2 regions of the Ectobacillus polymachus genome follow, and region 1 is predicted to be linked to the other one. Evidence: riboswitches for the same ligand, from Rfam matches in the RefSeq annotation. Region 1 holds a riboswitch; the other holds the start of a gene.

What was found. Region 1 has a riboswitch for S-adenosylmethionine ahead of ACM5BR_RS06405 (YezD family protein). Riboswitches for the same ligand answer to the same signal wherever they lie in the genome.
Region 2: linked by a shared signal. The riboswitch ahead of ACM5BR_RS13655 (methionine ABC transporter ATP-binding protein) and the one ahead of ACM5BR_RS06405 (YezD family protein) in region 1 are both predicted to bind S-adenosylmethionine.

Annotation. Positions count from the first base shown of each region.
Region 1 is NZ_JBLREB010000001.1:1,237,616-1,253,475, forward strand. Features, by position in the region: gene ACM5BR_RS06340 (cation:dicarboxylate symporter family transporter) at 204-1,469, opposite strand; gene ACM5BR_RS06345 (GNAT family N-acetyltransferase) at 1,917-2,381, opposite strand; gene abc-f (ribosomal protection-like ABC-F family protein) at 2,462-4,060, opposite strand; gene ACM5BR_RS06355 (murein hydrolase activator EnvC family protein) at 4,587-5,828, shown strand; gene ACM5BR_RS06360 (NAD(P)-binding protein) at 5,860-6,465, opposite strand; gene ACM5BR_RS06365 (sirohydrochlorin chelatase) at 6,434-7,192, opposite strand; gene cobA (uroporphyrinogen-III C-methyltransferase) at 7,194-7,970, opposite strand; gene ACM5BR_RS06375 (DUF3906 family protein) at 7,986-8,195, opposite strand; gene ACM5BR_RS06380 (nitrite/sulfite reductase) at 8,200-9,816, opposite strand; gene cysC (adenylyl-sulfate kinase) at 9,855-10,445, opposite strand; gene sat (sulfate adenylyltransferase) at 10,458-11,606, opposite strand; gene ACM5BR_RS06395 (inorganic phosphate transporter) at 11,603-12,670, opposite strand; gene ACM5BR_RS06400 (phosphoadenylyl-sulfate reductase) at 12,673-13,386, opposite strand; gene ACM5BR_RS06405 (YezD family protein) at 13,494-13,610, opposite strand; SAM riboswitch class I at 13,716-13,820, opposite strand; gene ACM5BR_RS06410 (cysteine hydrolase family protein) at 13,907-14,428, opposite strand; gene lysA (diaminopimelate decarboxylase) at 14,566-15,860, opposite strand, start outside.
Region 2 is NZ_JBLREB010000002.1:614,933-630,792, reverse strand. Features, by position in the region: gene sufD (Fe-S cluster assembly protein SufD) at 1-811, opposite strand, end outside; gene sufC (Fe-S cluster assembly ATPase SufC) at 827-1,609, opposite strand; gene metQ (methionine ABC transporter substrate-binding lipoprotein MetQ) at 1,870-2,679, opposite strand; gene ACM5BR_RS13660 (methionine ABC transporter permease) at 2,735-3,400, opposite strand; gene ACM5BR_RS13655 (methionine ABC transporter ATP-binding protein) at 3,393-4,418, opposite strand; SAM riboswitch class I at 4,507-4,617, opposite strand; gene ACM5BR_RS13650 (hypothetical protein) at 4,725-5,069, opposite strand; gene ACM5BR_RS13645 (thioredoxin family protein) at 5,289-5,600, opposite strand; gene ACM5BR_RS13640 (toprim domain-containing protein) at 5,615-5,956, opposite strand; gene gcvH (glycine cleavage system protein GcvH) at 6,165-6,548, opposite strand; gene ACM5BR_RS13630 (arsenate reductase family protein) at 6,606-6,965, opposite strand; gene ACM5BR_RS13625 (acyl-CoA dehydrogenase family protein) at 7,150-8,934, opposite strand; gene ACM5BR_RS13620 (acetyl-CoA C-acetyltransferase) at 8,971-10,146, opposite strand; gene ACM5BR_RS13615 (3-hydroxyacyl-CoA dehydrogenase/enoyl-CoA hydratase family protein) at 10,159-12,534, opposite strand; gene ACM5BR_RS13610 (YuzL family protein) at 12,730-12,876, shown strand; gene ACM5BR_RS13605 (D-alanyl-D-alanine carboxypeptidase family protein) at 12,939-13,769, shown strand; gene ACM5BR_RS13600 (proline dehydrogenase family protein) at 13,884-14,801, opposite strand; gene ACM5BR_RS13595 (DUF2573 family protein) at 14,858-15,103, opposite strand; gene ACM5BR_RS13590 (MTH1187 family thiamine-binding protein) at 15,241-15,546, opposite strand.

The DNA.
Region 1 (15,860 bases):
AGAAAAGCGCAAGCGCCTTGGTCAGCCCCGACAAGCAAATGTTCTCGACCATAGGAAGTCGTTCTTTGACTTCATATGGTCGGGGTTATTTGACCTCGAGGGGCTAGGCGCTGGAGCTGGACAATTCCCTAGGTCAAAACTTTTATACTTTCTGATACAAAAAGGCCCCACGCTTTACGCGTGAGGCCTTGGTACATTATCTATTAAGATGCTTGTTTTATTTCTTCTAAATACTTAGCTGCAGCTTTTTCATCAAATTGTTTTTCCCATTTCGACATGACAACCGCTGCCAATGAATTACCAATTACATTTACGACGGTACGAGCCATATCAAGAATACGGTCAATACCTGCGATAAATGCTAATCCTTCTAGCGGAATTCCTACTGAACCGAGCGTTGCAAGCAATACTACAAATGATACTCCCGGAACACCTGCAATACCCTTTGATGTTACCATCAACACAAGAAGAAGCGTAATTTGCTGGGAGATTGGCATATGAATGCCGTACATTTGCGCCAAAAAGAGAGCTGCAATTGCTTGATATAGTGTGGAACCATCAAGATTAAAGGAGTAGCCAGTTGGAATAACGAACGATACGATCGCCTTAGGACAACCGAACTTCTCCATTTTCTCCATAATTTTAGGTAAAACGGCCTCTGAGCTCGCTGTAGAGTAAGCTAGAATAATTTCATCTTTAATAATGCCAAAAAATCTGAAGATATTAACACCTGCAAACTTCGCAATAAGACCAAATACAACAATAATAAAGAAGAACATCGCACCATACACAACGAGTACAAGCTTTCCTAACGGTACTAGCGAACCAATACCAAATTTTGAAACTGTCACGCCAATTAAAGCAAATACCCCAAAAGGAGCAAATTTCATAACTTGGTTCGTAACATAAAACATCGCTTCAGATGTTCCTTTAAAGAAACGAAGAACAGGAAGCCCTTTTTCTCCAATAGCAGCAACACCGAGACCAAACAACACAGAAAAGAAAATAATAGCTAACATATCGCCCTTCGCCAATGCATCGATAATATTCGTTGGCACGATATTAACAAGTGTGTCAGATAACGAATGCGTTCCTACTTGATGTGCTGTGGTTACATAGGAAGTAATATCCGTCTTTTGTAAGCCATTCATATTTACTCCAACACCAGGCTGGAAGAAATTCGCAAAAAGTAATCCTAATACAATCGCAAATGTTGTAACAATCTCAAAATACAAGATGGTTTTTCCACCTAGTTTTCCGAGTTTTTTAATGTCACCTACACCTGCTACCCCTACTATAATACTTGAAACAACAATTGGTACAACAATCATCTTAATAAGATGAATAAAAATATCGCCAATCGGCTGTAAAAATTTTACTAAATGTGGATTACCATAAAACATGGCACCTACAATAATACCTAAGATGAGACCAATTAAGATTTGCCAAGCTAACCCAATTTTTCTCATACTGACTCCCCCCTTAATCATTATCTATAGACTCAGGATAAATATATTGAATTTTCTAGTATTTTCATATAATTTTAGGTCCTTCAATATTTTTTATCCTTAAGAAATAATAATAATAAATATTTTACTTTCTGACAATAACTTAATTACTATATTCACTGAAAATCCCTAATTAGGCAATGTTATTTTCTGTAAAATGGAAAACCCACCAATAATAGAGATTCCTATTTCCCTATTTTTAGTGGGTTACTAGTTCCAAACGCGAACGATTAGGATAAGCCGCTATTTTTATATAACTCCTTAAATAATATATTCATTATCTTAATAGAATAAATAATCTAATAATTTCTAACATTCTTACTTTATTGTTTTCGAAGAGCTTGCACGGCAAAATCAACAAAATGTTGTTGTTTCTATAATATTTTTCATGTGTCTTCTCCTTATTTGTTATTCTTCTTTCGTCAAGTTTACTTCTTTTACAAATTTCGTAAGAGAGACTTGTTCCGTAATCATAATCATCTCCTTTTGTACAAATCCGAATTTTTTATAAAGAGAAGTGGCAGGCACATTTGCAGTTCCCGTATGGACAACATATGTTGTTACGTCACGATCCATTTGCAGTACGAAGCGAAGTAAAGCTGTAGCAATCCCCTTCTTAAAGTGGTCTGGATGCACAACCATTCGGCATATCTCAAGCACATGCTCCTGTTTTACAAACGAAATACATCCAACAAGTCGATTATCGAAGAAATATCCATAAAAAGTTTCCGGGCAACTTTGGATGTCCTCAACCGTATCATATAAACGCGGAATCCCTGTAAATTTCATAATATCAGCTTCAACTTGATACGAAAGAATCTGAAGACGTAATATTTCTTTCGCATCTTTTTCCGTCTCTAGTAATACAATCAATTTTCTCCCTCTACTTTCTATTTTACGAGCTGACTCAAAAGGGAATCGTCTTCTCCCTATTAGGCCAGCTCCATTCTCAATCATTTATTTCGATAAGCCTTTATTTGTTGCAGCACGTCCTCGTATTCCCTTTCCAATGCTGCTTTTTCCTTCTCATTTGTAGCAGTGCACAATCTGCCAAGCACACAGCTAAGACGTGTTTCCAGCTGCAGTAAGTGAAGTTTACGATCATCATTCTTTCTCGATTGTCCCTCTTCAAATTCATGCAAAGTTCCAATAAACTGTGTAACCTTCCCGTTTTCTAATGATAAAATCTCTTCTGCTACTCTCTCGACAAAGGTATGATCATGGGAAACGAACAAGAGCGCCCCGCCATAGTCTGTCAATACATCCTCTAGTGCTTCAATTGATGCTAGGTCCAAATAATTCGTTGGTTCATCTAAAACAAGCACATTACAATCACTTAGAAACACTTTCGCAAGCGCTGCCTTCACGCGCTCTCCCCCGCTCAATACATCAATTTTCTTATATACATCTTCCCTCTTAAAGAGCAGACGAGCCAAAATCGTGCGAATCCATTGCTCATTATACGAGCTTGTTTTCATCACATTTTCAAGAAGGGACATGTCCTTCTGTAATATGTTTAGATTTTGACTAAAATAGCCGATTTTCACACCGTTTGCACATTCGACTGCACCATGCCCTTGTACAATCATGCGTAGTAAGGTTGATTTTCCACTTCCATTCCTTCCGATTAATGCCGTTCGTTTTTTATTTCTTACTGTGAAAGAAGTATCTTGTAATATGCGCTTCTCGCCAAATGATTTATTCGCATTCTTCACCTGCAGGACGTATCTTGCATGTAGCTGTAAATACGATGGTATATCCATTTTCGTTTGTGGAAGTTCCTTTAGCTTTTCTATTGTTTTTAGTTTATCTAATCTCGATTGGATGGATTTTGCAGCACGTTCTACACTCGCACGGTTTGATTTCTTTTTCCCCTCATACAAATGATATTCCTTCGGGTTCATTCTAGCAGGCGGGCGACCCATCGTTTTTGCCCGTGACTCCATTTTATATTTTGCAGCTAGCAACTGTTCCCGTTTCTTTTGATATTGTTCATATTCTGCTTGATGTCGACTGCGATTTTCTTGCTTTTGCTTGACATACGGATCATAATTTCCGTTATACATTACTACCTTACCATCTTCAATTTCCCAAATTTTTGTGGCAACCGAACGAAGCAGCCTACGATCATGTGAAATGAACACGAGTACCCCATGAAATCTAAGCAGTTCCCCTTCGAGATCAGCAATCCCTTCCATGTCTAAATTACTAGTCGGTTCATCGGCAAATAAAATGCGTGTATGGGATTCTAGAGCTGCTGCTATTTTCGCCCGTGTCCATTCTCCTCCGCTCCTATTCGCTCCTACCTGTGTATCCGAAAACTCTCGAGTCATTACACCTTCTTCTTCTAACTGAGGAATAAGAGAATGCGAACCATATCGTATAACCCCTGTATGATTACTAGCCAGCATGGTAAGAAGTGTTGTTTTCCCTGCTCCATTGTTTCCCACAATGCCTATCCGGTCTCCTTCATACAATTTAGCATGAGAAAGTTGAAATAATACCCGCTCTCCAATCATTTCCTTTACGTCATTTACTTCAAGTAATAACATAATAAAACCTCCCTGTTCACGTTCCAGAGAGGATAGCCATAACGAAAGAAATGTGAAAAACATATACGGAAATCGTACATATCATCACAGACTTTATTAGCATGGACACCTATAAAAGGGCAGACCTATCCTATCTAGAACAAAAGAATAAAATATTCATTTTGATCGAAAGAAATAGGTTAGTTATCCATCGCTATAAAGTTCATCCCTTTCCATATTTTATAATTCCATTTTATGAAATATGGAAATATTTTTCAAGCCCTTTATCAGCGATAATTGATTTTTTCACCAAGTACTAGCTCATTTCATTCTTTGATTCGTTATATAACTATCATTATTATAGAATCGTTATTATAATTATTTTTATATTTTAATAATCTAATAGTCCATATTTCACCTTCATTTCTATCATTACCTTTCTTTTATAATAAAGAATTATTAAAATATCATTAAACTTTCTTAAAATAATAGAAACTGTCTTTTTTACCTGTAAAATGGATTATGTACAGAAAGGAGACAGTCATTCATGAAAAGAATACATACGCTTGTGAGTTTACTTACAGCTGGAACGCTAGTCGTTTTACCTAGTTTAGCCTCTGCCGAATCGAATCAAAGCCAGCTAAATAACATTGATTCCCAGCTGACTAGTAAACAACAAGACTTGCAAAACAAACAGCAGCAAAAGTCCCAAATTGAAACAGATATCTCATCTTTGCAAAAGAAGCTCGAGGAATTACAAACAGCCGCAACTACAAATGAACAACAATTGAATGCAACGAAAAACGATATTCAGCAAACGCAAAATCAAATTAAAGAAAAGCAAAGTCGAATTGTAGCATTAGAGGAACAAATTGCTAAACGTCAGGACCTAATTAAAAAACGCCTGCAAGCCGTACAGGAGCAACCGCGAACGGACTTGATTACCGAAGTAGTTGTGAACTCTTCTAATATTGCTGATTTAATCGAAAATTTGTATTCTGTAACACTTATCTTAAATTCTGATAATGACATTTTAAAAGCACAAGCACATGATCAACAAGAAGTAAAAGATGAGAAAGCTGCTATTGAAGGAAAGCAGAATGATTTAAAGAAGTACGAGGAAACATTGAAGCAAAAACAGCAAGACCTTGATGCAAACAAGCAACAACAACAATCTGTCATGAATGCATTAAACGACAAATTAAAACAAACAACAGAAGATATTATGAGTACCCAAGAAGCACAATCTTTATTAGAATCACAAAAACATGCACTCGAACAGGCCATTGCCTTGGAAAAAGCAAATGCAGCAAATAGCGCTTCCTCAACTCCAGCTGCGAACGGTTCAAGTGGTGGATCAGGAAGTGTCAGCAACAATCAGCCATCCCATATTGGTGGCTTCATAAAACCTGCTCAAGGAGTAATTTCTTCTGGGTTTGGACCACGTGACGGGGGTCAAATGCATTTTGGCGTAGACATAGCTGCTAGTGGTACAGTCCCAATTGTTGCAGCTGCTGATGGAGTAGTCATTAAATCCTATTTATCTAGCAGCTATGGGAATGTTGTCTTTCTAGCTCATAGCATCAATGGAAAAACATATACGACTGTTTATGCACATATGCAAAACCGAATGGTTTCAGAGGGACAAGTTGTAAAACAAGGGCAACAGCTTGGTTTGATGGGTAGTACCGGGGAATCAACCGGACAGCATCTTCATTTTGAACTACATATCGGAGAGTGGAATATGGCAAAAAGCAATGCCGTTGATCCATTGCCATATATACAATAATGCAAAAAGGGTGACGAAAAAGTCACCCTTTTTATATTCCCTTATCTAACTTCTGATAAAACTGTTTTCGCTTTTCCTTATCGATTCGATACTCATCCTGCAGCACTTCTTCTAACAATTGCCGCTGCAAAGCCTTATCATTATATTTTTTTATTTTCATTCGGCATTCATATAAGAAATCAACATAGGCTTCGTAGGATTCATCATAAATCGTCGTCAAATGATCTCGAATTTTTTTTGTAAGCTTTGGGCTAGCTCCGCCGGTAGATACCGCCATAATCAATTTTCCTCTATGGAGTGCAGCTGGGAAATGACAATTCCCACGCTCGGGATCCGTTACAACGTTCACGAGCTGATTTGAGTCTGCTTCTTCTTCCACTCGTTCATTCAAATATTTATCATTTGTCGCTGCAATAATAAGAAAGGCCGACTCAACATCGCTCCGCTCGTATTCTTTTTGCAGCCACTGCACTTTGTTTTGATCAACAAGACTTGCTAGGCGAGAGTCAAGCTCAGGACTAATAACCGTAATAGCAGCACCCTCTCTTAGTAGCGATTGTATTTTAAAATAAGCTACCTTTCCGCCCCCTACAACACCTACTTTCTTATCTTTCATACGAATCGTAATGGGATACACAAACCTCACCTCCAATTGCTTCCTCAGTACGCTGCCTGAGTACATCTACTAATCTAGGATGATAACCTAAGATTGAGCATAGCACAATATTCCTTCTACGTAACTGCTGTATTGTCTGCTCTATTCTCATCATAAGCTTACCAGTAAACAACAAATACGGAACAATAAATACCTGATTATGCTGGTTCGATAATACTCGCTCTAAGCCTTCTTGAAAACTTGGCTTGGCTGCTGCTAAATAACACACGTCTACCTTTTGGAATGGATAGGCATTCTCTACTAAAGATGCAATATGCTGCAAGTCTCTCCCTACGTCAGGATCGCTACTGCCTCTTCCAACAAGAAGTACGATAGCATCGCGTTTGATTCTTTCTTTACCTATTCTATCTAGTAATATAGTAGGAATTTGTTCATGTACACCAATGGGTCTCCCATAGGAAATAGAGACTTGTGGGTATCTGTTTTGCAATGCCTTTAACTCATTTGGAATGTCTTGTTTTGCATGTATTGCCGTTAGCAGTAGAACAGGAACGACAGCAATTTTCGTTGCTCCTCTTTCTATACAACGTGCAAAGCCTTCTGCAATAGAAGGATGCTCTAGCTCTAGAAAGCATATTTCTTGAAGAGACACATTCACTGCCTTCATACATTGCTTGATAAAAAGCTTAGCTTGCCTCCCAGCTTCTTTCACTCTACTTCCGTGGCATACATAAAGAACAGCTTGCATGTTATAATGCCTCGCCTATAATATTAGGCTGCGGCGGCTCTTGCATGAACCATTTGATTTTCTCACGAAAACGAACAACCTCACCAATAATAATCATACTCGGATTTTGCACAGCTTCCTTTTGGGAAATCGTGACAATTGTTCCAAGAGTTCCAGTAATGGTTCGCTGATTGATTGTAGTCCCCCATTCAACAATGGCAACGGGTGTATTCTCATCTTTACCATAGGCTAACAATTGGCCGCATATATAAGGAAGATTACCTACTCCCATATAAATAGCAAGTGTATCAATTCCGTTCGCTAAACTTTCCCATTTCGTTGCCTCTTCCTTCCCGCTCAGGCGATGACCGGTAACAATAGCAAAGCTAGAACCTACCTCCCTATGGGTAACTGGAATGCCTGCATAGGCAGAGGCGGCAATCCCGGCTGTAATACCTGGGACAACCTCAAACATAATCCCGTTTTTGGCAAGCACCTCTGCCTCTTCTGCCCCTCTTCCGAAGACGAATGGGTCTCCGCCCTTAAGACGGGTTACAATCTTCCCGTTTTTCGCATGCTTTACGAGACAGGCATGAATTGTTTCCTGCTGCATGGTATGATTATTCGGCAGTTTCCCACAATAAATTAAATCGGCAGTTGGCTTTGCATACGAAAGCAGTTGTTGATTTACAAGACGGTCATACAATATTACATCCGCCTCTCGAATACACGTCATTCCTTTTACCGTAATTAAATCCGGATCGCCCGGCCCTGCTCCAACAAGATACACCTTCCCCATGTGACAATCCTCCCATTAATTTTCCATTTCGTCTATTACAAATCCAGCACTTCCTCGCACCCGTTTCTTTTCATATAACGTAATATCACAAATAATTGGCAAACGCAGGAAATATTTTTCTAGTTCAACTTCTACTGATTGAAATGCCTTTTCTTCATTTTCAGCCACAATTACAACGGGAATAACCTTATCTTCTGTTTTCACTTCAAATCGATACAATTCCATCTTTTCACACCGTTACTTCTTCTAGAATTTGATTAAGCTTTTCTTGCAGTGGTTGAATCCCTACGCGGCCAATAAATTGATAAAAGGTTTCCCCCGCTTGCTTTTCGTCCTTAAAGAAAGTTAGAAAGGATAGCAATACGTCTGGCAATTCTTCCCCACTTATTTTTCCTTTAAGCTTTTCATTAAACTTCCCACCATCTATAAGCGTTCCTCCCACATACAATTCAAACGCCTCAACTAATCCTTTCTCTCCTTTCATCTTTACCCCTTGCAAGCCGATATCTGCTATTTGTCGTTGACCGCACGAATTCGGACAACCAACCATATGAATACGAACCGGGACATCAATCGTCAATTGCTCATCCAAATAAGTGGCAATGGCGCGAAGACGGTTTTTCGTTTCTACTAATGCAAGATTACAATATTCGATTCCTGTACAAGACACCGCGTAGCCGATAAAGGATTGAGGTTTCGTTGTAATATTTTGAAAGAATGACAGCCGGGATAGCTCCTCTACCTTTTCTTTTGGTACATTAGGAATAATAAAATTTTGTGAATTACACGTTCTTACATCACCATTTCCGTACTTTCTAGCAAGTGCTGCTATTTCAAACAGTTCCTTTGTATGCAAGCGTCCTACAGGAACATGAAAGCCTGCATAATAATAACCCGCTTGCTTTTGTTCATGAATACCATAGAAATATCCTGCGTTCCATCCTTTGGATGCATCTTCCCCTCTTGAAGGCAGAGGACCGGTATATTCAAACAGTTTTTCTTTAAATGTATCCACTCCCCAGTCTGCAACTAAAAATTTCAACCGCGCATAATGACGTTTTTCGCGATAGCCGTAGTCACGGAAAATGGTTGTAATCGCAATCGCCACATCCTTTACTTGTTCAGGAAGAACAAACACATCTAGTAACCTTGCTAAATAAGGACGTGCAGACAATCCCCCGCCAACCTTTACGTTAAATCCAACTACATGTTCTCCATCTAATTCCTTTGTAGCTGGAATAAAGGAAAGACAGTTTATTTCCGCATTGGATGCATTACATACATTCGCACTAATAGACAACTTATACTTACGAGGTAAATTCGAAAACTCTTCATTCATTTGGAAATACTCATATACTTCCTTTACGATAGAAGTTGTATCAAACAATTCATCCTTATCAATGCCAGCTAGTGGATTTCCAACGATATTTCTTGTAATATCTCCGCAAGCACCAGCACTTGATAAGCCAACGCGCTTAAGGCGTTCAAATATATCCGGGATCTCCTCAATTCGTAGCCAGTGAAACTGAATTGCCTGCCTTGTTGTAATATCAATGACATCTCGGCCATAATCACGAGCTATTCCTGCTAGCGTTTCAACTTGTTCATTTGATAAAATGCCAGATGGAATATTTACACGCATCATAAAGTACCCGTCTTCTTTCGGGCGCTGTAAATACAGTCCCGCCCACTTAAAGGAATCCCATTCCTCTTTCGGTATAGAATCGAAACCGTTTTGTGCATAAAATGGAATATCATTAAAAATCTCCAAGCCATCCTTTATTAATTTCTTTTTCTCTGATGCATGTAAATTCGGACGATCCTTCCATATTTTTTCGTATGCCATCCTTTTCTCCCCCTTATTTTCTATTCATACCAACTTCGTTATCTTAGTAATCCTTTATCATGTAAGTACTGAATCATCTGATCTACACATTCATCCACACTACTTTTATGCGTTTGAATTGTAATTTCTGGATTTTCTGGTTCTTCGTATGGAGAGTCAATTCCTGTGAAATGCTTTACCTCACCGCTTCTAGCCTTTTGATAGAGACCCTTTGGATCACGCTTTTCACATTCTGCTAGCGGACATTGAACGAACACTTCAATAAACTCTTCCGGTCCAAGAAGTTCCCGTACATAGTTGCGATCTTCACAAAAGGGAGAAATGAATGCCGTTAAAACAATCGTGCCGCTATCGACAAACAACTTTGCTACTTCTCCAATACGGCGAATGTTTTCCTTGCGATCATGCTCAGAAAATCCTAAATCTTTATTAAGACCGTACCTGATGTTATCTCCGTCTAACACATAACAGGAATGTGATTCAAATAATTTTCTAGCTAACGCATTTGCAACAGTTGATTTTCCCGATGCTGATAAGCCTGTAAACCAAAGGACGAAGCTTGAATGGCCATTTTTCTTCCGCTGCTCCTCCCTTGTGATAGATGCTTCATGCCATGTTAAATTCTTCATCTAATTTCCCCCTCACCGTGAAATTTCCTCTTGCTTTATACCGCGAATGAGTACTTCTACGACTTCCTTTCGGCTAAATGTACTCGGTGGTATTTCGCCGTTACGGAGCATAGTCCGTACCTTTGTTCCCGACAAAATAATATGATCCTCAGATCCATGAGGACATGTTTTGGACGATGTCATCGCTTCGCATTTTGTACAGTAAAAGCTGTGCTCGAAGAAAAGCGGCGTAATACCTAGCTCTTCTTTCGTGAAATTTGCAAAAATCAATTGCGCATCATATGTTCCATAATAATTTCCAACTCCTGCGTGATCACGCCCAACAATAAAATGCGTGCAGCCGAAGTTTTTGCGAACAATAGCATGGAAAATTGCCTCGCGTGGGCCTGCATATCGCATTGCTGCTGGAAAAACAGCGAGAAATACGTGAGACTTTGGATAATAGTTTTTCAAAAGCACTTCATAGCTCTCCATCCGAACATTAGCTGGGATATCATCCGATTTTGTTTCGCCGACTAATGGATTTAGAAACAATCCATCAACAATTTCGAGTGCTGCCTTTTGAATATATTCGTGGGCACGGTGTACCGGATTTCTTGTCTGAAAGCCAACTACCGTATTCCAGCCAAGCTCGGCAAACTTCTGGCGGGTTTGAATGGGATCTAAGCGATAGGAAGTAAACGTGTCCTTTGGTACCTGATGAATAAGAAGGATAGACCCTCCAACATACACCGGTGAACGTTCCATCAATTTTTTCACACCCGGATGCTCTTCATCCGTGGTTCTATAGATAAGCTCTGCTTCCTTTTGTTTATTAGGGGTGTAAATATCTTCAATTTTAATAGTTCCGTATATAACTCCATCCTTTACTAGCTTTACTTCTTCACCCACTACTAACTCTTTCGCCTTATCTGTCGATACAGGAAGTGTGATTGGGATACTCCACACTGTCCCACTAGCTAATCGCATCGTTTCCACAACGGCGTTATAATCTGTTTCTGTTAAAAAACCAGTAAGCGGGCTATATGCTCCTGTGGCAATTAATTCAAGATCACTAAGTGCGATAGCATCTAGTTCAACTTCCTTTTGTAAATGTGCTACGTTACAGCCTTCCTTAATACGATTAATTAATGTTCCTCCGTGGGGTACAATTTGACTCATCGAATGATTCCTCCCATTTCATTTTTTTTGTGTCGTTTTTTTTCCTTTCCTAGGCTTGCAACTCCCAATGTGGCAAGTATGCCAACAAGTACAATGAATATATAGTAAAAATCCTTTTCCATGATTATTTTGATGAAGGAATACGAGAGTATCATGGAAAGAAACGGCGCTACAATCCACATCCTTAACATTTGGGATACAGCTTTTTTTCGAAATACATGTACTCCTTGTGACAATCCCATTCCAATCATGGCGGATGATGTAATTTGAGCAATCGGTAAAGGAATCCCAAACAACGCCGCACCAATGACGAGACTAGAGCTTGTTGATGAAATCGTAATGCCTTCCAATAGCGAAACGGATGTGATTTTCTTTCCGTTCGTCTCTAGTACTCTCGTTCCTAGTAGAAATGCTCCTGCTGCAACCGAAAGACCTCCTAATAGGGTTGCTGAATTCAAAGGTAGTAAATGGGCACCAACTAATGGGGCAATTGCATTCGCTACATTTTTCATACCGGCTGAATAGGCTTCAAAAAATCCTGCTACAATGACAAGTACTTTTAATATAGACCTCCATTTACCTATTTCTAAATGCGGATACTTGGAATTAAAATAATGAATTAGCATGCCCGCACCATACGTAATCGTACACGCAACAACAGGAGTTACAAACCAAAAAGATACGATAAATAAAACCTTACCTACATATAAAACATTGTAGGCAATTCCTACCCCTACAACCGATCCCACTGTTATTTCACTTGTTGATAGGGGGATGCCAAGAATATTTGCTAGTAATAACGAAACAGTAGCAGCTAATAGGGTTATGATAACTACTTCTATCGTAAATACATTTTCAGGAATAATGCCTGAGCTAATTGTTTTGACAACCTTCTGTCCACCAAGAATGGAACCTCCAACTATGGCAATACCGCATAATAACAGTGCACCATACTTGCTCTTAATCGCTCCGGATGCATAGGTTACTCCCATTGATGCTGCTGCCCCGCTTGCTCCTATGTTAAGAGCGAACAAAAACGCCATTAGAAACGCGGTCACAATCATATTTAATCCTCTCCCTTATGATGAAGACCACATTCCGTTTTCGCAATGCCAGCCCATCTTCCAGATCGCGAATCTCTGCCTTCTTGAACAGGTCGCGTACACACTTCACAACCTATACTTGGATATCCTTGGTCATGTAACAGGTTATATGGCAAATGATGCTCATATACATAGCGCCATACATCCTTATTCGTCCAATGAATAAGAGGACAAATTTTTATCGAATGGAACTTATGATCTTGATTAATAAATTGCACATGCTGTCTTGTTGAAGATTGCTCTCTGCGAAGTCCGGAAATCCAGGCTTTCCCTTTTGATAAGACCTCGCGAAGCGGTTCTATTTTTCTTATCCCACAGCAACGATTAGGATCCCGATTCCATAATGCGGAGCCGTACTGTTCTCCCTGCTCTTCTAAGCTTAGCTTCGGTGTTTTCATTTCAATTTGTAATTGCGGAAAGCGTTCCTTTACTTTTTCAATGGTTTCGTACGTTTCTTGAAAATGTAGATTGGTATCCAAAAACACAATGCTTGCATCTGGCTTTACTTGCTGAATGAAATCAATAAGGACAATACCTTCAATACCAAAGCTACATGCGTACACAACGTCATCGCCATATTGCTTATAAGCCCACTGCAAAACCGCAAGTGCTCCTTTGCTTTCATCTTGATTTGAAAAAGAAATATCACATTCTTCCCACGTTTCATACGTCAGCATCGTCATTCTCTCCTTTTCTCGTGTAACATACATATGCCAAATAAAAAAGGCAGCCTATCCTGTAATAGATAAGACCGCCTCTAGTTTCTCTAGTCAGCTACTGTATGTTATTTAAATCGGACTTTTTCACTCTTCTCCAATTGAATGACTTTTCCATCCTGTACGACAAGTGTGATTGATCCATATTTCATTGTATCTAGCATTGTTTTAATGGTGTCTGTCACTCGTTTGAACTGTTCATCTGCTACCACAACAGCAAACCCCCTTTTATTCCCAATTAAAAACAAAAAATCTTTTCCATTTCGAAAAGACTGTTGAGGTAACGATATACCTTATCTTTCAAAATGGGCCCATTTTGCTGGAAGTAGCACCTTGCCTATTAGCAGGTTGCCGGGTTTCATCGGGCCAGTTCCCTCCACCGCTCTGGATAAGTTTTTTATAATTTTACCACAATTCAAAAAATAATCAATCTAATTTTTTCAATATGTTTAATGGGATATCCCCTCATGCCCTTTCTTTCTTAGATAAATATATCATGAAGCGTACAGACATTGATTCCCTCCTTTACGAAATCATGACAGATATTTTTTTTCTTCTCCAAACTTGCACTTGCAATTGCATCTGCTATAACAGTTACGTACATACCTTTCTTTTTTGCTTGGTGCGCAGTACTTGTAATACTCGTTTCTGCCAATAGGCCGACTAATATGACATGAGAAATATGATATTCCCGCAAATGAATAACTAGCCTTTTACTAGAAAAAGCACTATGCTGTTTTTTTGTAAATACGAGATCATTTATGATTTTCACATGGTAATCCAGCATAACGCTTCCTTCGGTAGCTACCATATGATTTCGATTCCACAAATTAGCTTCAAATGGTGTTACGACATATAGAACCATAATATTGTGATGATTCGCCTGTTCAATTGCCCTATTTATGGTATGAACCCAAGCAGGTGGATCATTATATTCTATAGGCGTTACAGCATTTATATAATGACGTTGCATATCCATGACTAAGAGCGCTGTATTCCGCATATCGACTCTCCTAAAATAAAAAGGGTTGCTACCATTATATGATGAGGTACGCGAGAATATCCTTTAGATACAAAAAGGCGAGATAGGAATCATCCTACTCGCCTTGTAAAATTTTTATTATAGACTTTTAGGCCTTGTTACCGCGAGGATTGCGGTGCGAGGTTGTTCGATAGCATCCGATCATTCTTCACAAGGTCAGCATAACTTTCTCGTTCTACGACGATTTCTGCCTTTCCATCCTTTACAAAAACTACAGCTGGTCTCGGAATACGATTATAATTACTTGCCATCGAATACCCATAGGCGCCTGTACATGATACAGCTAGTACATCCCATGATGCAACTTTCGGCAGGACAATATCCCAAATCAGCATATCACCGCTTTCACAGCATTTTCCAGCAATTGATACCTTTTCTGCCGGCTGGTCGTTCGCACGATTCGCTAGCATTGCCTCGTAAGATGCCTGATAAAGGGCTGGTCGTATATTATCTGTCATACCACCATCTACGGCAACATATTTCCGAATACCTGGAATTTCTTTAATCGAACCAATTGTATACAGAGTCGTTCCGGCATCTCCTACAATGCTACGACCTGGTTCAATCCAAATTTCCGGCAGTGGATAATTACGGCTTACAAACTGTTTACGTACTGTGTCCGTCATCTCTTTGACATAGGTTACAATCGGAAGAGGTGTATCTCCATCTGTATACCGTATACCGAAACCGCCGCCTAAATTTAAAATGGTCATGATTTCACCTGTTTCCGCACGGACTAAATCGAGGAAGGCACTTAATATTTCAATGGCACGTACAAATCCATTTGTTTCAAAAATTTGCGAACCAATATGAGAATGAACACCTAGTAGATGAAATGACGGCTTTAATAAAGCTATTTTCATGGCTTGCAGTGCTTGCCCGCTCGTAATACCAAAGCCAAATTTTGAATCATCCTGTCCTGTTGTAATATATTCGTGCGTATGTGCTTCAACGCCAGGAGTGACACGTAGCAATATATTCACAATTTTGCCAGATTCCTTTGCAAGATCATGTAGAATTTCAAGCTCGAAAAAATTATCAACCACGAAGCAACCGATATTTGCATCAATTGCCATACGAATTTCTTCCTCTGTTTTATTATTTCCATGAAAATGAATTCGTTCTGCTGGAAAACCTGCTTCGAGTGCCGTATACAATTCGCCCCCAGATACTACATCAAGCGATAGATTTTCTTCCTTCGCTAGTTTACCCATTTCTAAACATAAAAACGCCTTGCTCGCATAGGCGACTTGATAGGAGAACCCGCTCTCCTTAAAAGCAAGATTAAACGCGCGGCTTTTCTCACGTATGAACGCTTCATCATACACGTATAATGGCGTTCCGTAGGTTTTCACTAGCTCAGTGGTATCACAGCCTCCTATTTCTAAATGTC
Region 2 (15,860 bases), on a different contig from region 1:
TTAATTGCGTTGTGTTCTCGGAAATCGTATTGCCATCATTCATTAATCCAAGTGCCCACTCTAGTCTTGCATCGCGACCTACAATACCAGCTCGATTCACATAGGTTGTAATCCCTTTCGCAAGCAAGTCTACTGCGCCAAATTTCACTTGGGCACCTTGCTCAAGCACAACTTCAGCTACAATATTTGCAACACCTGTAATGGATTCATTTGCTATATAGTTTTCTACATAAGTAAAGGAACTATTAGTATCCCCAACAACTAACACATGGTTGTAAACGTTTGCTACCTCTCCATCAACAATATAAATCGCTTGAAGAGGGGATTCTAATACAACATTTTTTGGAACATAAACGAACGCTCCGCCGTTTAAAAATGCTGCATGTAGTGCAGAAAGACGATTTGTATCTACTTTTACTGCATCCTTCATGATATATTTTTGCAACAATTCACTATGCTCTTGTGCTGCTGTAAGAATATCTGTAAAAATAACGCCTTTTTCTTTTGCCTCAGCAGATAATTCTACATAAGCTTTCGTATTGCTACGTTGTACAAGTATATTCTTTGTATCTTCAGTTAATAGCTTCTTTATATCATCAGATAGCTCATCTAAAGAACGAATAGGCTCTTGGTTGGATGGCTTACTTACACCAACAAAGTTCCATTTATCAATCTTTGTTTTGTCAGGCTTTGGCATTGGTAGATTTTCAGCTTGTGCAAGAGCTTGCAAACGGAACTCTGTCAACCAAGCTGGCTCTGTGCTTGCTAGCTGACGAATATATTCTTGATCCTGTGCTGTACCGATTGTCATGGTTATCCTCCTCACTTACGCTTCTTGCTCTACGTCGTCTTCAATTCCTAGTTCTTTTTTAATCCAATCGTATCCTTCTGCTTCCAAACGCTCTGCAAGCTCAGAACCGCCAGATTTCACAACTTTTCCGTTCATCATGATGTGTACAAAGTCTGGAGTAATGTAGTTTAACAAGCGTTGATAGTGAGTGATAATTAAGCAGCCTAGCTCTTCTCCGCGCATTTCGTTAACACCTTTGGAAACAACCTTTAGTGCATCGATATCAAGACCGGAGTCAATTTCATCAAGAATTGCAAATCTTGGCTGGATCATCATCATTTGTAGAATTTCGTTACGTTTTTTCTCGCCACCAGAGAATCCTTCATTTAAATAACGTTGTGCCATCGCAGAATCCATTTCAAGGAATTCCATCTTCTTATCTAGCATACGAATAAATTTCATAAGAGAAATTTCATCGCCTTCTTCACGGCGCGCATTTATTGCAGAACGTAAGAAGTCTGCGTTTGTTACTCCGCTAATTTCACTTGGGTATTGCATAGCTAAAAATAGACCTGCACGAGCACGTTCGTCTACTTCCATTTCTAATACATTTTTGCCGTCAAGCGTAATGCTTCCAGATGTAACTTCATATTTTGGATGTCCCATAATTGCAGAAGATAGAGTAGATTTACCTGTTCCGTTCGGTCCCATGATTGCATGGATTTCTCCGCCCTTAATTTCCAAGTTAACTCCCTTTAAAATCTCCTTGCCATCAATGGATACATGCAAGTCTTTAATCGTTAAAGTAGAACTAGCCATCATATTACCTCCATTTATCTCTATCTAAAATGATAATTAGTTTAAAACGTTTCTAATTCTCATTGTATTCTCAATACAATATTATATCAAATGAAAAGATTTATCAAACCGAAAAATGTTAAAAAAAATTCAAAATTCATCTTGTGAAACTCTTTACATTTCATAAATATATTTATCCATTCTTTTCAATTCAAAACATCCCGATAGAAAAAGCCAAGATAGCTCTACCCGAGTCAATCTTGGCTTCATTCTTTTTTAAATTATTCATTTACAGGAATTACGGCACCTTTATATTTCGTGTTAATGAAGTCTTGGATTTCTTTTGAATGCAATACTTTTACAAGTTCTTTCACTTCTGGTTTATTTTCATCACCTTTTCGAACTACCAGTACGTTTGCATAAGGAGAATCTTGTCCTTCAAGTGCAATTGCGTCTTTTACAGGGTTTAAACCAGCATCAATCGCGTAATTCGAATTAATCATAACGGCATCGCCTTCGTTATTTTTATAAATTTGAGGCAATAAACCAGGTTCAACATCCGTTTTAAATTTTAGGTTTTTAGGATTTTCTGCAATATCTTTAAAAGTTGCGTTAACAGGATCTACGCCGTCTTTTAGTTTAATTACCCCAGCTTTTTGTAGTAAAGCTAATCCACGGCCGTGGTCTGTAACAGAGTTACTCATAATGATCAATGCATTATTCGGTAGATCTTTTATATTCTTATATTTTTGAGAGTAGAATCCAATTGGTTCAAGATGAATTTTGCTTGCTATTGCAAAATCGTACCCCTTATCTTTCATTTCCTTTTCTAAATATGGAATATGTTGAAAGTAATTTGCATCTAGTTCTTTGCCCGCTAATGCTTGATTTGGCAATACATAATCTTGGAATTTCTTAATTTGCAGATCAATGCCCTCTTTAGCTAATATTGGCTTTGCCTGCTCAAGAATTTCAGCATGCGGAACGTTCGACGCACCGACTACTAATTTCTTTTGCGGAGTACTACTACCACAAGCTGATAACGCGAATACAATAATTGCAATAAGACTTAAAGATAATAGTTTTTTCATTTGCATACTCCCCTTTTACCTTTTTATATAAAAGCTCTAGAAGTTACTAGAGTATTTACCGTTTATCAATACGAGCTGTAATAAAATCGCCAATAAATTGAATGATAAAAACAATAAGCAAAACCAAAATAGTTGCAACGAATGTTACATCATTATGAGAACGCTGAAAACCATCTAAATAAGCTAATGTTCCTAATCCTCCAGCACCTACAACACCGGCCATCGCTGTATAGCCAACGAGTGCAATTGTTGTTACTGTAATACCTGATACCAATGCAGGAAGTGATTCTGGGATAAGTACTTTAAAAATAATCGTACTCGTTTTCGCTCCCATTGCTCTTGATGCCTCAATCACTCCTTTATCAATTTCACGGAGTGCCATTTCCACCATCCGTCCATAAAACGGGGCAGCGCCAATAATTAAGGCTGGCAATGCTGCTTCTGCTCCAAGCATGGTACCTACAATCAACTTCGTAAATGGTATGAGTAAAATAATGAGAATAATAAAGGGTATGGAACGAAAGATATTTACAAAAGCGCCAATTATTTTATTGAGCACACTGTTTTCCCATAGGTTTCCCTTTGCTGTCATAAATAGTAGCAATCCAAGTAAAAGTCCAAACACAAAGGTTGCCAATGTTGAAATGGCTGTCATGTATAGGGTCTCACCTGTAGCTTGCCATATGTCGCCCCAATCAACGTTTGGAAATAGACTATCCATGGTAAATTACCTCCATCTCAATCTTCTGCTGTTTAATGTAGCTCAGTGCCTGTTCAATTTCTTCCGATGATCCATTCAAATGAACGACTAAATTGCCATAAGAGCCGTTTGATGTTGGAGAGATTTTACCTTGTAAAATACTGACGTTAACTACGGTGTTACGAATGAGTTCAGTAATAAAAGGTTGCTGAATATGATCCCGTACAAATTGCAAGCGAAGGACAACACCACTAGGATATTTTTGTAACAATGCTTCAATCGTTTCTTCTGCACCTGAAGTCGTTGTAACTTGCGATACAAAACGTTTCGTAATCTCTTGTTGTGGTTTGCGAAATACTTCTAATACCTCGCCGATTTCCACGATCTTTCCTGCATCCATAACAGTTACACGGCTACAAACCTTTTGAATGACATGCATCTCATGGGTAATTAACACAATAGTTAAGCCAAGACGTTTATTTATATCGAGAAGTAAATCTAAAATTTGATCAGTCGTTTCCGGATCCAGCGCAGAGGTTGCTTCATCGCATAGCAGCACCTTTGGATTATTGGCTAGTGCCCTAGCAATGCCAACCCGCTGTTTTTGACCACCGCTCAGTTGCGAAGGATAAGCATTTTCGCGTCCTTCTAGTCCTACAAGATGAATTAATTCATTTACCCTTCGTTCCCGTTCTTCTTTGCCTACACCAGCTATTTCCAAAGGAAAAGCTATATTTTCACAAACTGTTCTTGACCAAAGCAAATTGAAATGTTGAAAAATCATCCCGATTTCCCTGCGTGCAAGGCGTAATTCTTTTCCTTTAATAGCCGAAATAACCCGTCCTGCTACTGTAATTTTCCCCTCAGTAGGTTGTTCCAATTGATTTAGCATACGTAATAAAGAGCTTTTTCCCGCACCGCTATAACCGATAATACCGAAGATTTCACCTTGATGAATTTCTAAATTCACATCTTGTACTGCTGTAATGTTGCTATTTTTCGTACGGTACAACTTTTGTACTTGTTCTAATAGAATCATTTGTATTTCCCCCCAAGCTGTCTAAGAATAATAAAAAACCCTTTCTACAAAAAATGAGCAGAAAGGGTTAAAGCATTCTATATCCTTTCTCTCATCTCTCAAAGCATACTTGCTTTGCAGGAATTGGCACCATATCAGCCGAATGCTGACGGTTGCCGGGTTTCACAGGGCACAGTCCCTCCACCTCTCTTGATAAGAGCAAATCAGATTGTTACGTCTGATTTCGTATTGTTATGAAATTTTCACGATTGCATTTTTAATATTCTATCAATTTTATAACTAGATGTCAATATGTTGATGTAACATTTACGTACAATTAGTAGAATTATGACAAATAAAGAATACGGACTCTAATAAAAGTAAGATACGAAGTGAACCCTCATAAACGATTCCCTGCCTTCGAAGTAATGTTTGTAAAGGAATCTCTCCTGTAAATAAAGAATGAAGATCGCGTTCTGTTTTAATATGTAACGTATAGGTGGCAGGTTCTTCCTTAAATACAGAAAGGCCGTACTGAGAAATATGCAGATTATAGCGTTCCTCCTCGTATCGAAGTATTACATGAAATGGCTCTGAAGGAAGAAGAGGTTGAATAAGCTGTTGTTCATTTGCATCACCCACAAAGACTTGCAATAATGAATAAAGTTTCATTTTATTCACTCCCGCATGCTTAGATTGTAGCGGTTCTTGTCACTTCTTTCTTATTATCCCGCTTTAACGGGCAGTAAGACCCCCACTTCAATGCTTATAGAAATGCGAGAAGGCTAAGTGGGGGACAACTGCCCGTAAAAGTCCGTATTGGCCTTTGCTAACCGAGGGAAGTTTCACTTTATTTCCTAAGAAATATGTCGAAGCGACAATAGATGTCGCCTATGCAATTAATGATTTTAACTCATAATACAAATACTCTACTGATTGAAACGCATATACCCTTTTTTGTAACTGACCATTTTGAAAAATAAACAAGCACGGAACACTCTCTATTTGATACGTAGTAGCAAGATGAGGTGCATAATTTAGGTTAATCTTTCCGATAGACAGTGATGGCAAGGTGGCTTCGACTATCGTGATCATTTTACTAGCAAGCTGGCATGTCCCACATAAAGGTGTGTACACATACAATATTGCTAGCTCATCCTGTTCAATTCGTTCCGTAACTTCATCTGCTGTCCATTCATGCATGGTAATCATCCTTACTATAAATATTCCGGATAAATGTCGATATCCGCTTTTACTAATACGGTTGCAAGATGCTGAAGTGGGGCCGTTGCAACTTCTCGATACGACCGATCAATGTATAAATGCTCTGCCTCTGGAAGCTCCCGCATAAATTGTTTTCTCAGCTTTTCTCCGGAATCGTCTGAGTCTACCAGTATATATACTTCTTTATCTTGAACTTCATCAACTAATTCATCAAGCTTTGCCAAACTAATCGTTCCATTTGTACATACAATTTCAACAGGCTCTTTAATAATCGATGCAATTTTTTGTTTATCAGATTTACCTTCTACAATAATTACTTTTTCTACTTCTTTCACGCAGCATCACCTGACTAATATGGACTATAGTTCACCTTTAGTATATAGTATATTCTTTCTTTTCATGTTGTTTCCTGTTTGATTTTTCCGAATCAGATAGCAAATATCTTTGGGACCATCATGTACGTATAAATGCAAAAGAGGAAGCAGCACATGTGCTGCTTCCTCTTTTGCTTGGGTAAACAGCACCCACGCCAATATTCCTATTCTATTCTTCGCTTATTAATGCTTCGTATTTTTCAGCTGAAAGAAGATCTTCCAACTCACTAGCATTACTAGGCTCTAACACAACCATCCAAGCATTCTCATATGGAGACTCGTTAACAAGCTCAGGACTATCATTTAATTCTTCGTTTATTTCTATAACCTTACCGCTAATAGGCGCATATAATTCAGAAACAGTTTTCACAGATTCTACGCTGCCAAATGGCTCATTTACTTTCAATTCTGTGCCAACCTCAGGTAGTTCTACAAATACAATATCGCCTAATTCATGTTGTGCAAAATCCGTAATACCTACCACTACTTTATTACCATCAACCTTTACCCACTCATGTTCTTCAGAATAACGATATTCTTTTGGAATACTCATCCAATTCCCCTCCATATAACGTTAAAATTATAGTAATACCAAATCGGTGATCACTAACTATTTTTTCCACATATCCCCAAATTGTTCTTCATTGAAACCTACTGTTACATGATTACCATCTGTTATGATTGGGCGTTTAATTAGCATGCCATCTGATGCTAGCAGTTCCAGCATCTCATCTTCGTTCATTGCCTTTACCTTATCCTTTAATCCAAGATCCCGGTACTTCATACCGCTCGTATTAAAAAATTTCTTAAGCTCTAAACCGCTTTTTGTATAGAACTGCTGTAGCAATTCTTTACTTGGCGGATTTTCTATTAGATGAATTGCCTCATAGGAAACATGATTCGCATCTAGCCACTTTTTTGCTTTCTGACACGTTCCACACTTTGGATATGTATAGAATGTTACCGTCATTCTTTCACCCACCTTTTCTTATCATCCATTCTATCATACGTATATCTATTTTTCCTATACAGCTATTTCACAAAATATTCGTAATCCTGAAAAACATAATAACCCACGGCGAAAATAGGATTTTCACCATGGGTCACGTTTAGAGCTACCTCTTCAGTTCTTATTAGATGTAGCTTCTACAAAACTACAACGCGAATGCTTCTTCCTCAATTATCTTTGCAGCGATAGCACGCTTTTTCGTAATCACATCTACTGGCGTAAAGCGGGTAAATTTACGAAGCGCGGCTAGCATCATCCGGAGAGAATCTCCGCTTTCGACTGCTACTAATGTTTCCTTCGCATGTGCTTCAATTTGCAAGAATGCCTCTTGGCAAAATACTTCCGTATAGAGAAGCTTTTGCCGGCTCTTTTCAAGTCCTTTTCTAGCAATGGCTTTTTCCGTCCGAAGCAAGATAGATTCCATCGCATATATATTGCTGACAATATCGGCAATATTAACAAGGATTTCCTGCTGCTTATCGAGCTGCTTTCCATACTTTTGCGCTGCAAGGCCTGTAATAAGAATACCGATCTTTTTGGAGTTGCGAACAAGATATTTCTCTTGTTCGAGTGGTGCATCTCCTACCTCTTCTGGCGCTAGCATCATAAGCTCTTCTTGCAGCTGCTGTGCTTTTTGCAACAATGGCAATTCACCTTTTAACGCTTTGCGAAGAAATGTACCTGGTACGAGCAGGCGGTTAATTTCATTCGTACCTTCAAAAATGCGGTTAATACGAGAATCACGGTACATTCTTTCAATCTCGTATTCAGCCATAAAGCCATAGCCGCCATGAATTTGCAAACCTTCATCTACAACATAATCAAGGACTTCCGAGCCGAATATTTTATTCAATGAACATTCAATCGCATATTCTGCAATGCTATCTGCAACTGCTTTTCCGTTTTTCACTTCTTCATCTGTTAGCGTACCCATACGCGCTTCAAACAGTCCGACCGTACGATAGACCGAGCTTTCCGCTGCATAGATCTTCATCGCCATATTTGCTAATTTTTCTTGAATAAGCGGGAAGTTCACAATTGGCTGCTTAAACTGCTGCCGTTGCTTTGCATATTGTGCCGAAATTTCAAGGGCGCGCTTCGATGAACCGACTGTGCCTACCCCTAATTTATAGCGACCAATATTTAAAATATTAAAGGCAATGATGTGTCCTTTTCCAACCTCTCCTAATACATTTTCTACCGGTACGAGTGCATCCTGAAAGATTACCGTACGAGTTGATGACGACTTAATTCCCATTTTCTTTTCTTCTGAACCAGTGGAGATACCAGGGAATTCTCGTTCGACAATAAAGGCTGTAAAATGCTCGCCATCAATTTTCGCATATACGATGAAAACATCAGCAAATGCCGAATTTGTAATCCACTGCTTTTCTCCATTCAAAATATAATGCGTGCCATTCGGATGCAAACGTGCTGTCGTTTTTGCACCGAGTGCATCCGATCCGGAACCCGGCTCGGTAAGTGCATAAGCGGCTAGTTTTTCACCCGTTGCAAGAGCTGGCAAGTATTTTTTCTTTTGCTCTTCATTACCAAACAAGACAATTGGTAATGATCCAATACCTACGTGTGCTCCGTGGGAAATAGCGAACCCTCCTGCACGAGAAAATTTTTCTGCAATTAAAGCAGAACTAATTTTATCTAGTCCGATTCCACCGTATTCCTCAGGCACATCTGCCCCAAGAAGCCCTAGCTGACCAGCAGCCTTTAATAATCGTACAGAGCGGTCAAATTCATGCTGTTCCAAATACTCAAGCTCAGGCAACACTTCATTTACGATAAAGTTCTCCGTGGTTTTCGCAATTAATTCATGCTCTTCTGTGTAATCCTCTGGAGTAAACACTTGCTGTGGTGTAATTTCATCAAGTAGAAAACTTCCGCCCTTGACTGCACTTCCAACCGTTCTTTCCATTCATACTCCTCCTTATTGGATTCAATCTATTTGGCATTACAATAGCTCAAATACACCAGCTGCGCCCATTCCTCCGCCAATACACATCGTCACGATACCGAATTGCTCGCCGCGGCGTTTCATTTCATGGATAAGAGATAGCGTAAGCTTCGTACCTGTACATCCAAGTGGATGGCCAAAAGCAATCGCCCCGCCATTTACATTTACCTTCTCTTCATCTAGGCCGAGCTCACGTATAACTTGAATAGACTGCGATGCAAAGGCTTCATTAAGTTCAAATAAGCCAATATCGGAAAGCTCTAAACCTGCAAGACGCAGTGCTTTCGGAATCGCAGCAACCGGTCCAATCCCCATAACTTCTGGAGGAACTCCTGCTACAGCAAACGAACGAAATTTCGCAAGCGGCTGTTGACCTTCTGCTATCGCCTTTTCCAGGTCCATCAGTAGAACAGCGGCAGCTCCGTCGCTCAACTGTGAAGAATTTCCAGCTGTAACAGATCCACGTACATGAAAGGATGGACGAAGCTGACTAAGGATCGCTTGGGTTGTCTCCTGACGAACTCCTTCATCTTTCGTAAACGTAAATGTTTTTTCATATGGTTTATTACGGTCATCTACTCCTCGAATGGTTACTTCAACCGGAACCGTTTCTTTGTCAAATCTTCCGTTTTCTAGTGCTGCTGCTGCACGCTGATGACTTCGAACTGCAAATGTATCCTGATCCTCACGGCTTATTCCATACTTATTCGCGACTTGTTCCGCTGTATGTCCCATGCTCATATAATATTCAGGTGCATGCTCTGCTAATTTACTATTAAGCCTTACGACATGTCCCGTCATCGGCACAAGACTCATCGACTCTGCTCCTCCTGCAAGAATCGTGTCTGCATGCCCTAGCATAATCCGCTCCGCACCGTAAGCAATGCTTTGTAAGCCAGATGAACAAAAACGGTTGATGGTAACAGCAGGAACGGTATGTGAGATACCTGCCAGCGCTCCGATATTACGAGCCATATTCATCCCTTGCTCAGCTTCCGGTATAGCACAGCCGAAAATAATATCATCGATGTCTCCTTCATAGTTATTTGCCCTTTTCAACGTTTCCTTTACAACAAGCGCACCTAAGTCATCTGGACGAACGGTAGCAAGCGCCCCTTTTTTTGCTTTTCCAACTGGCGTTCTCGCACCTGCAACAATTACAGCTTCTCTCATCTACTCATCCCCCTAATTACGTAGCGGTTTTCCTTTTATTAGCATGTGCTGCATTCTTGCTTGTGATTTCATATCTTGAATGAGACTTACAAATGCTTCACGCTCTAAATCGAGTAAATATTGCTCATCAACCTCTGTTCCATATGGGACCTTTCCTCCAGCAATGACATAAGCAAGCTTTTTCGCAATTTCCAAATCGTACTTAGAAATATATCCAGATTGGTACATCGCTTGTGCACCAATTACTAACGTTGCGTACCCCGTTTCTCCTACTACAGGAATCTTTCCTCGTACTGGCGGCTTATAGCCGGCTTCGTACAAAGCAAGAGCCTTCTGCTTCGCATCATATAATAAATGATCAGGATTAACACTAATCGCATCCTTATCTCCTAAAAAGTTCGTTGCTATCGCTTCCTGTGCAGATGTCGACACCTTTGCCATTGCAATCGTTTCAAATACTTTATTTGCAACCTTCTGCAAGTCAAAATCTACCCCGTTAGCCATTTTATTAAGATGCTTGATATACAATTCCTTATTGCCTCCGCCGCCAGGAATTAATCCTACACCGACCTCAACAAGACCGATATACGTTTCACTAGAAGCTTGGATGCTGGCGGCCGGCAAACAAACTTCAGCGCCGCCACCAAGTGTCATGCCATGCGGAGCTACGACAACAGGCTTCGAACTATACTTTACTTTCATAAGAGTATTTTGAAATTGCTTAACTACTAAGCTAATTTCATCATAGTTTTCATCCTGTGCTTCCATTAACATCATCGCAAGATTTGCCCCGACGCAGAAATTCTTCCCTTGATTTCCGATTACGAGTCCTTTATAATTCCGTTCCACTTCGTCGATTGCATAGGAAAGCATTTGTGTAATATCCGTTCCAATCGCATTATTTTGGGAATGAAATTCAAGGCATAGTACTCCATCCCCGATGTCAATCAAGCTTGCACCGCTGTTCTTCTTTATTACACCTTCTTTTACTTGCCGCAGTACAATGTTCTTTTTATTTTGTTCGACTGCTTTATATGCACCGGTATCATAATAAAAGGTATTTCCATTATCCTGTTTATAAAATGTTTCGAACCCTTTTGCCAGCATCTCCTCGACCCAATTTGGTACTTTCATACCGTTCTCTTTCATCTTCTCTACGGAACGGCGAACACCGATAGCATCCCACGTTTCAAACGGACCAAGCTCCCAGCCAAATCCCCATTTCATCGCCTGATCAATAGAAACAATGGAATCTGCTATATCTTTATATAATTTTGCTGCATACAGCAGCGTTGGCATAATAATAGCTTGCAGCAATTTACCTGCACGATCTTCTGCATAGATAAGTGCTTTAATCCGGTTTTCTACTTTCTTTTCTTGCTTGCTCATTTCAACCGAATCGGTAACAAGTTTCTTTCTTGGCTCATATTGAAGCGTACTTGGATTCAACTCGAGAATGTCTTTCCCTTGCTTCAAGAAAAATCCTTGCCCTGATTTGCTGCCAAGCCAATTGTTTTTAAGCATCGTCAGCATGAATTCCGGTACTTTGAATATATTACGTTCTTCTTCTCGAACATTTTCATACACGTTATTCGATACATGAACGAATGTATCAAGCCCAACAACATCAAGTGTACGGAATGTTGCACTTTTTGGACGTCCAATTAGCGGACCTGTGATAGAATCAACCTCGCCTGCACTGTATCCTCGTGCAACCATTTCCTGTACAGTCACGAGTAAGCCGTAAGTACCTATACGGTTTGCAATAAAATTCGGTGTATCCTTTGCAATGACAACACCTTTACCAAGAATATCTTCTCCGAATCTTTTCATAAATGCTACTACGCTAGGATTTGTCTTCTGTGTTGGAATCATTTCAAGTAATTTTAAATATCGAGGCGGATTAAAAAAGTGTGTACCTAAAAAATGTGCTTGAAAGTCTTCTGAACGACCTTCTACCATTGCTTCTATAGAAATACCGGAAGTATTCGAGCTTACAATCGTGCCTGGCTTACGAACACGATCTATTTTTTCAAATAATTGCTGCTTAACTTCCAGCTTCTCCACCACAACTTCAATAATCCAATCGACATCTTTCAGGCGGACCAAATCATCTTCGATATTCCCTGCTTCAATCAAGATACTATTTTTTTTCGCAGTAAGAGGTGCGGGCTTTTGTTTCGCTAACTTTTCTATAGCGCTAAGGCTGAATCGATTACGTACTTCTTTGCTCTCCAGTGTTAATCCTTTGACAATTTCCTTATCTGTAAGCGTTTTCGGAACAATGTCTAATAAAAGTGTCGGAATCCCTATGTTTGCTAAGTGCGCTGCAATTCCAGACCCCATTACACCTGAACCAAGAACAGCAGCCTTTTGAATTTGAAACATCCCTTTTCCCCCTTAACACTTGAATGAATACTCATTCATTTTTTCTGTAAAAAAAATGCTGCTCTATTGAATGAGTTATCTACTTTAAAATATAATCCATCGGCTGAAAATTCGCAATATATTCACTAATAAATTTTATCAAAGCTTACATAATTTAACTTTGTTTGGTGAATATACAAACGGGAGGTGATCGTAATGGCCAAAATGAAAAAAAATCCTTCTAAAGGTGCTATTAGTGCAGCAAGCGCAAAAGGAAGTGCTTCTTTTGGAAAGCAGCCAGTAGAAAAAGGACGACAAAGCAACAACCAGCAGTACGGGAAGCAAAATATGGGAGAAGAATAGGCGAAACTCATGCATAATGGAATTTAGAGCTTTGACTTTTTACGAGCGGATGTGAATACATGATGATGCGGAAATTGATCTGGATAAGCGGGATGGTATTCTTTTTTATACTCCTTTCCTTTTTCTTCTTTGTAAGAACGGAAACGAGGGCGTTCCCTTCTGAGCCAGATATTACGGGAAAATACGGTGTTGTAATGGATGCTGCTTCTGGGGAGATCCTGTACGGAAAAAATGAAAGGTCCTCCTCTCCCCCTGCAAGTCTAGCTAAAGTGATGACCGCCTTATTGTTACTAGAGAAAGTAGGACCTGAGGAAGAAATCACGATAACCAAGCATGCAATTGATACAGAGGCAGGTACTTCGAAGCTTACACTGCATACAGGTGAAAAGCTAAAACGGGATGAAGCATTAAAGCTTATGCTAACGATTAGTGTAGATCAAGTAGCAGAATCGGTTGCTGAGCATATAGCTGGCTCTAAAGAAAAGTTTGTTCAGCTAATGAATGAACGTGCGAAAGAGCTTGGTGCAATGAACACAAGCTTTCGTAATGCCAGTGGTGCAGATGCATTAGGTATGCAAGTAACTCCCTATGATATTGCTTGTATTACGAAAGAAGCCATTATTCATCCCGAAGTACTGCAAGCAATGGGTATGGTATCAGCGACGGTTCATACATCCGAGCAACAAAAAGAAATTACAAACAGCGGGAGAATAGCTCTCTTTCATGATCCCTATGCCATTGCTAGTAAAAGCGGACGAACCGACATGTCTGGTTACACTCTCGTTGCCATTGAAGAAAAAAATGGTCGAAAAATTATTACAGTCCTCTTAAAGTCAGATAAGGACCATCTTTACCAAGACGCAGAAAAAATGGCTCACTATGCTCTAAAATAAGAAAAATAGACCACTCCGGTCTATTTTTCTTATTTTTTGGCTATGTTAAAGCTTGTTGTTGATTTTGCCACGAGGTTGATTGGAGCGGAAATCAACAAGCGAATGTAACAGAGCCTATTTTTTAAACAAACTTTTCAAGACAAACTTAACATTTGCAGGTCGCTCTGCAAGGCGACGCATAAAATAACCATACCAATCCTTTCCGTATGGTACATATACACGCATATTATAGCCTTCATTTGCAAGCTCAGCTTGTCTTTCTGGCCGAATTCCATACAACATTTGAAACTCAAAGCTAGAACGTGGAATTTGATACTCCTGGGTAAACTGCTTTACATATTCGATGATGGAATCATCATGGGTCGCAATAGCTGTAAAGTTACCATTAAGAAGATGAATCCGAACTAATCGCTTATAGTTTTCATCCACATCTTTTTTATCTGGAAATGCTACCTGCGGCGACTCTTTGTAAGCCCCTTTTACAATGCGCAAATTGGGATGATACTCGTTCAATTCTTCCATATCTTTTTCCGACCGAAATAAATAAGCTTGCAGAACAGTTCCTACATTATCATACTCCGCCTTTAATAATCTAAAAATATCCAATGTTCTTTGACAGCGAGTATAATCCTCCATATCAATCGTTACAAAGACTCCGTTTTCCCTCGCAGCCTTTAATATGCGACGCATATGAAATAAAGCAAGATTTTCAGAAAGATCGAGTCCCAATGAGGTTAATTTTATTGAGAGCTGTGCCTGTAATGACAGCTTCCCTATTGCGTAAATAGCTGCAATCGCTTGATCTGCCATTTCTCTTGCCTCATGCTCATCGTTAATAAACTCTCCTAAATAATCAACGGTTACAGCCAAATTCTTTTTATTTAAACTTCGAATCACCGCAATCGTAGATTGAATTGTTTCACCAGCAACAAAGCGTGATGCACCGAAGCGTAAGCCAAACCGCTTTGCTATTTTTATTAACGTTTTATTTTTAGATAATAGCAAAAAAAAGTCGTGAAGCAGCTGATTCATTTCATTCACCTCTGTGCGTAAGATCGTTACAAACGAATCAGTATCCATCTACTTTCTTACTTCTTGTTACGTTTTTCTTCATTCTTTTCTTTTATCTCTTGCACGATATGCAGCATCATGTTTTTCGCTTCTGGGTACTCTGTATTCCAATGCTTCGCTAACGCTGGCATAGACTTCGCAATTTGTGAATATAAAGCCCAAATTTTCACTTTCTCCTTCCATTCCTCACTGCTTTCCCCTAGTAAAAGCTCTGTATATTTTTCCAGTAAACCGTCGATTTGCTCCTGAAATGTTTGATCCATTCTTTTCATCCTTTCGTTACTTCTATTATATTGGGAATTGGATAGAAGCAGGAATAGCCGCTATACAGAAGTCTATGTAGCGGTTATTCAATATATATCCCTATTAACTGGGGAAGATCCCCTTTGCAAAAGTTTCATTATTTAAGTTTTGACTGTACAGATTGAAGCTTCTTTTCCATCGTACTTTCCTGATCACGTCGATCATCAATACGAATCGTCGTAGAAACACGAGCTGCGCCTTTTTGGAACGGCACTTCATGCATCTGTTGGATTACTTCCATTAAAACGGGTAGTTCTCCTTCTATTACCGTGTTCATTGGAGTAAGCTTATATTTCACACGATTTGCATATTGCTCCAGCACTTTATGCACCTCTGCAACATATGAGCTTACACTCGTTGAGCCTGTGCCAATAGGTATAATACTAATGTCAACAATAGCCACTCTTAATTCCTCCTTATTCTTCTTTCAGTGCTACTACTCACTCGCTATTCATTGTAACGCAAGAGATGAGAGAATGTAAAAAGAGGCTTACCCAAATGGTCGCCTCTTTGAATTGTACGCTCTATTTTTAAATGAGATTTATTTATTAAGCGAAAAGAACAGAAAACACTACGATAATAGCTGAAAGTGCCGCTGTTGCTCCACCATATCCAATCCAATCCATTTTTTTGCTTACTAATACTTGTTCGTTTTCCATGCTTCTCGCTCTCCTCACGGTTTTATTTTTGTAATGTTTATTAGAATTTATCAAGATT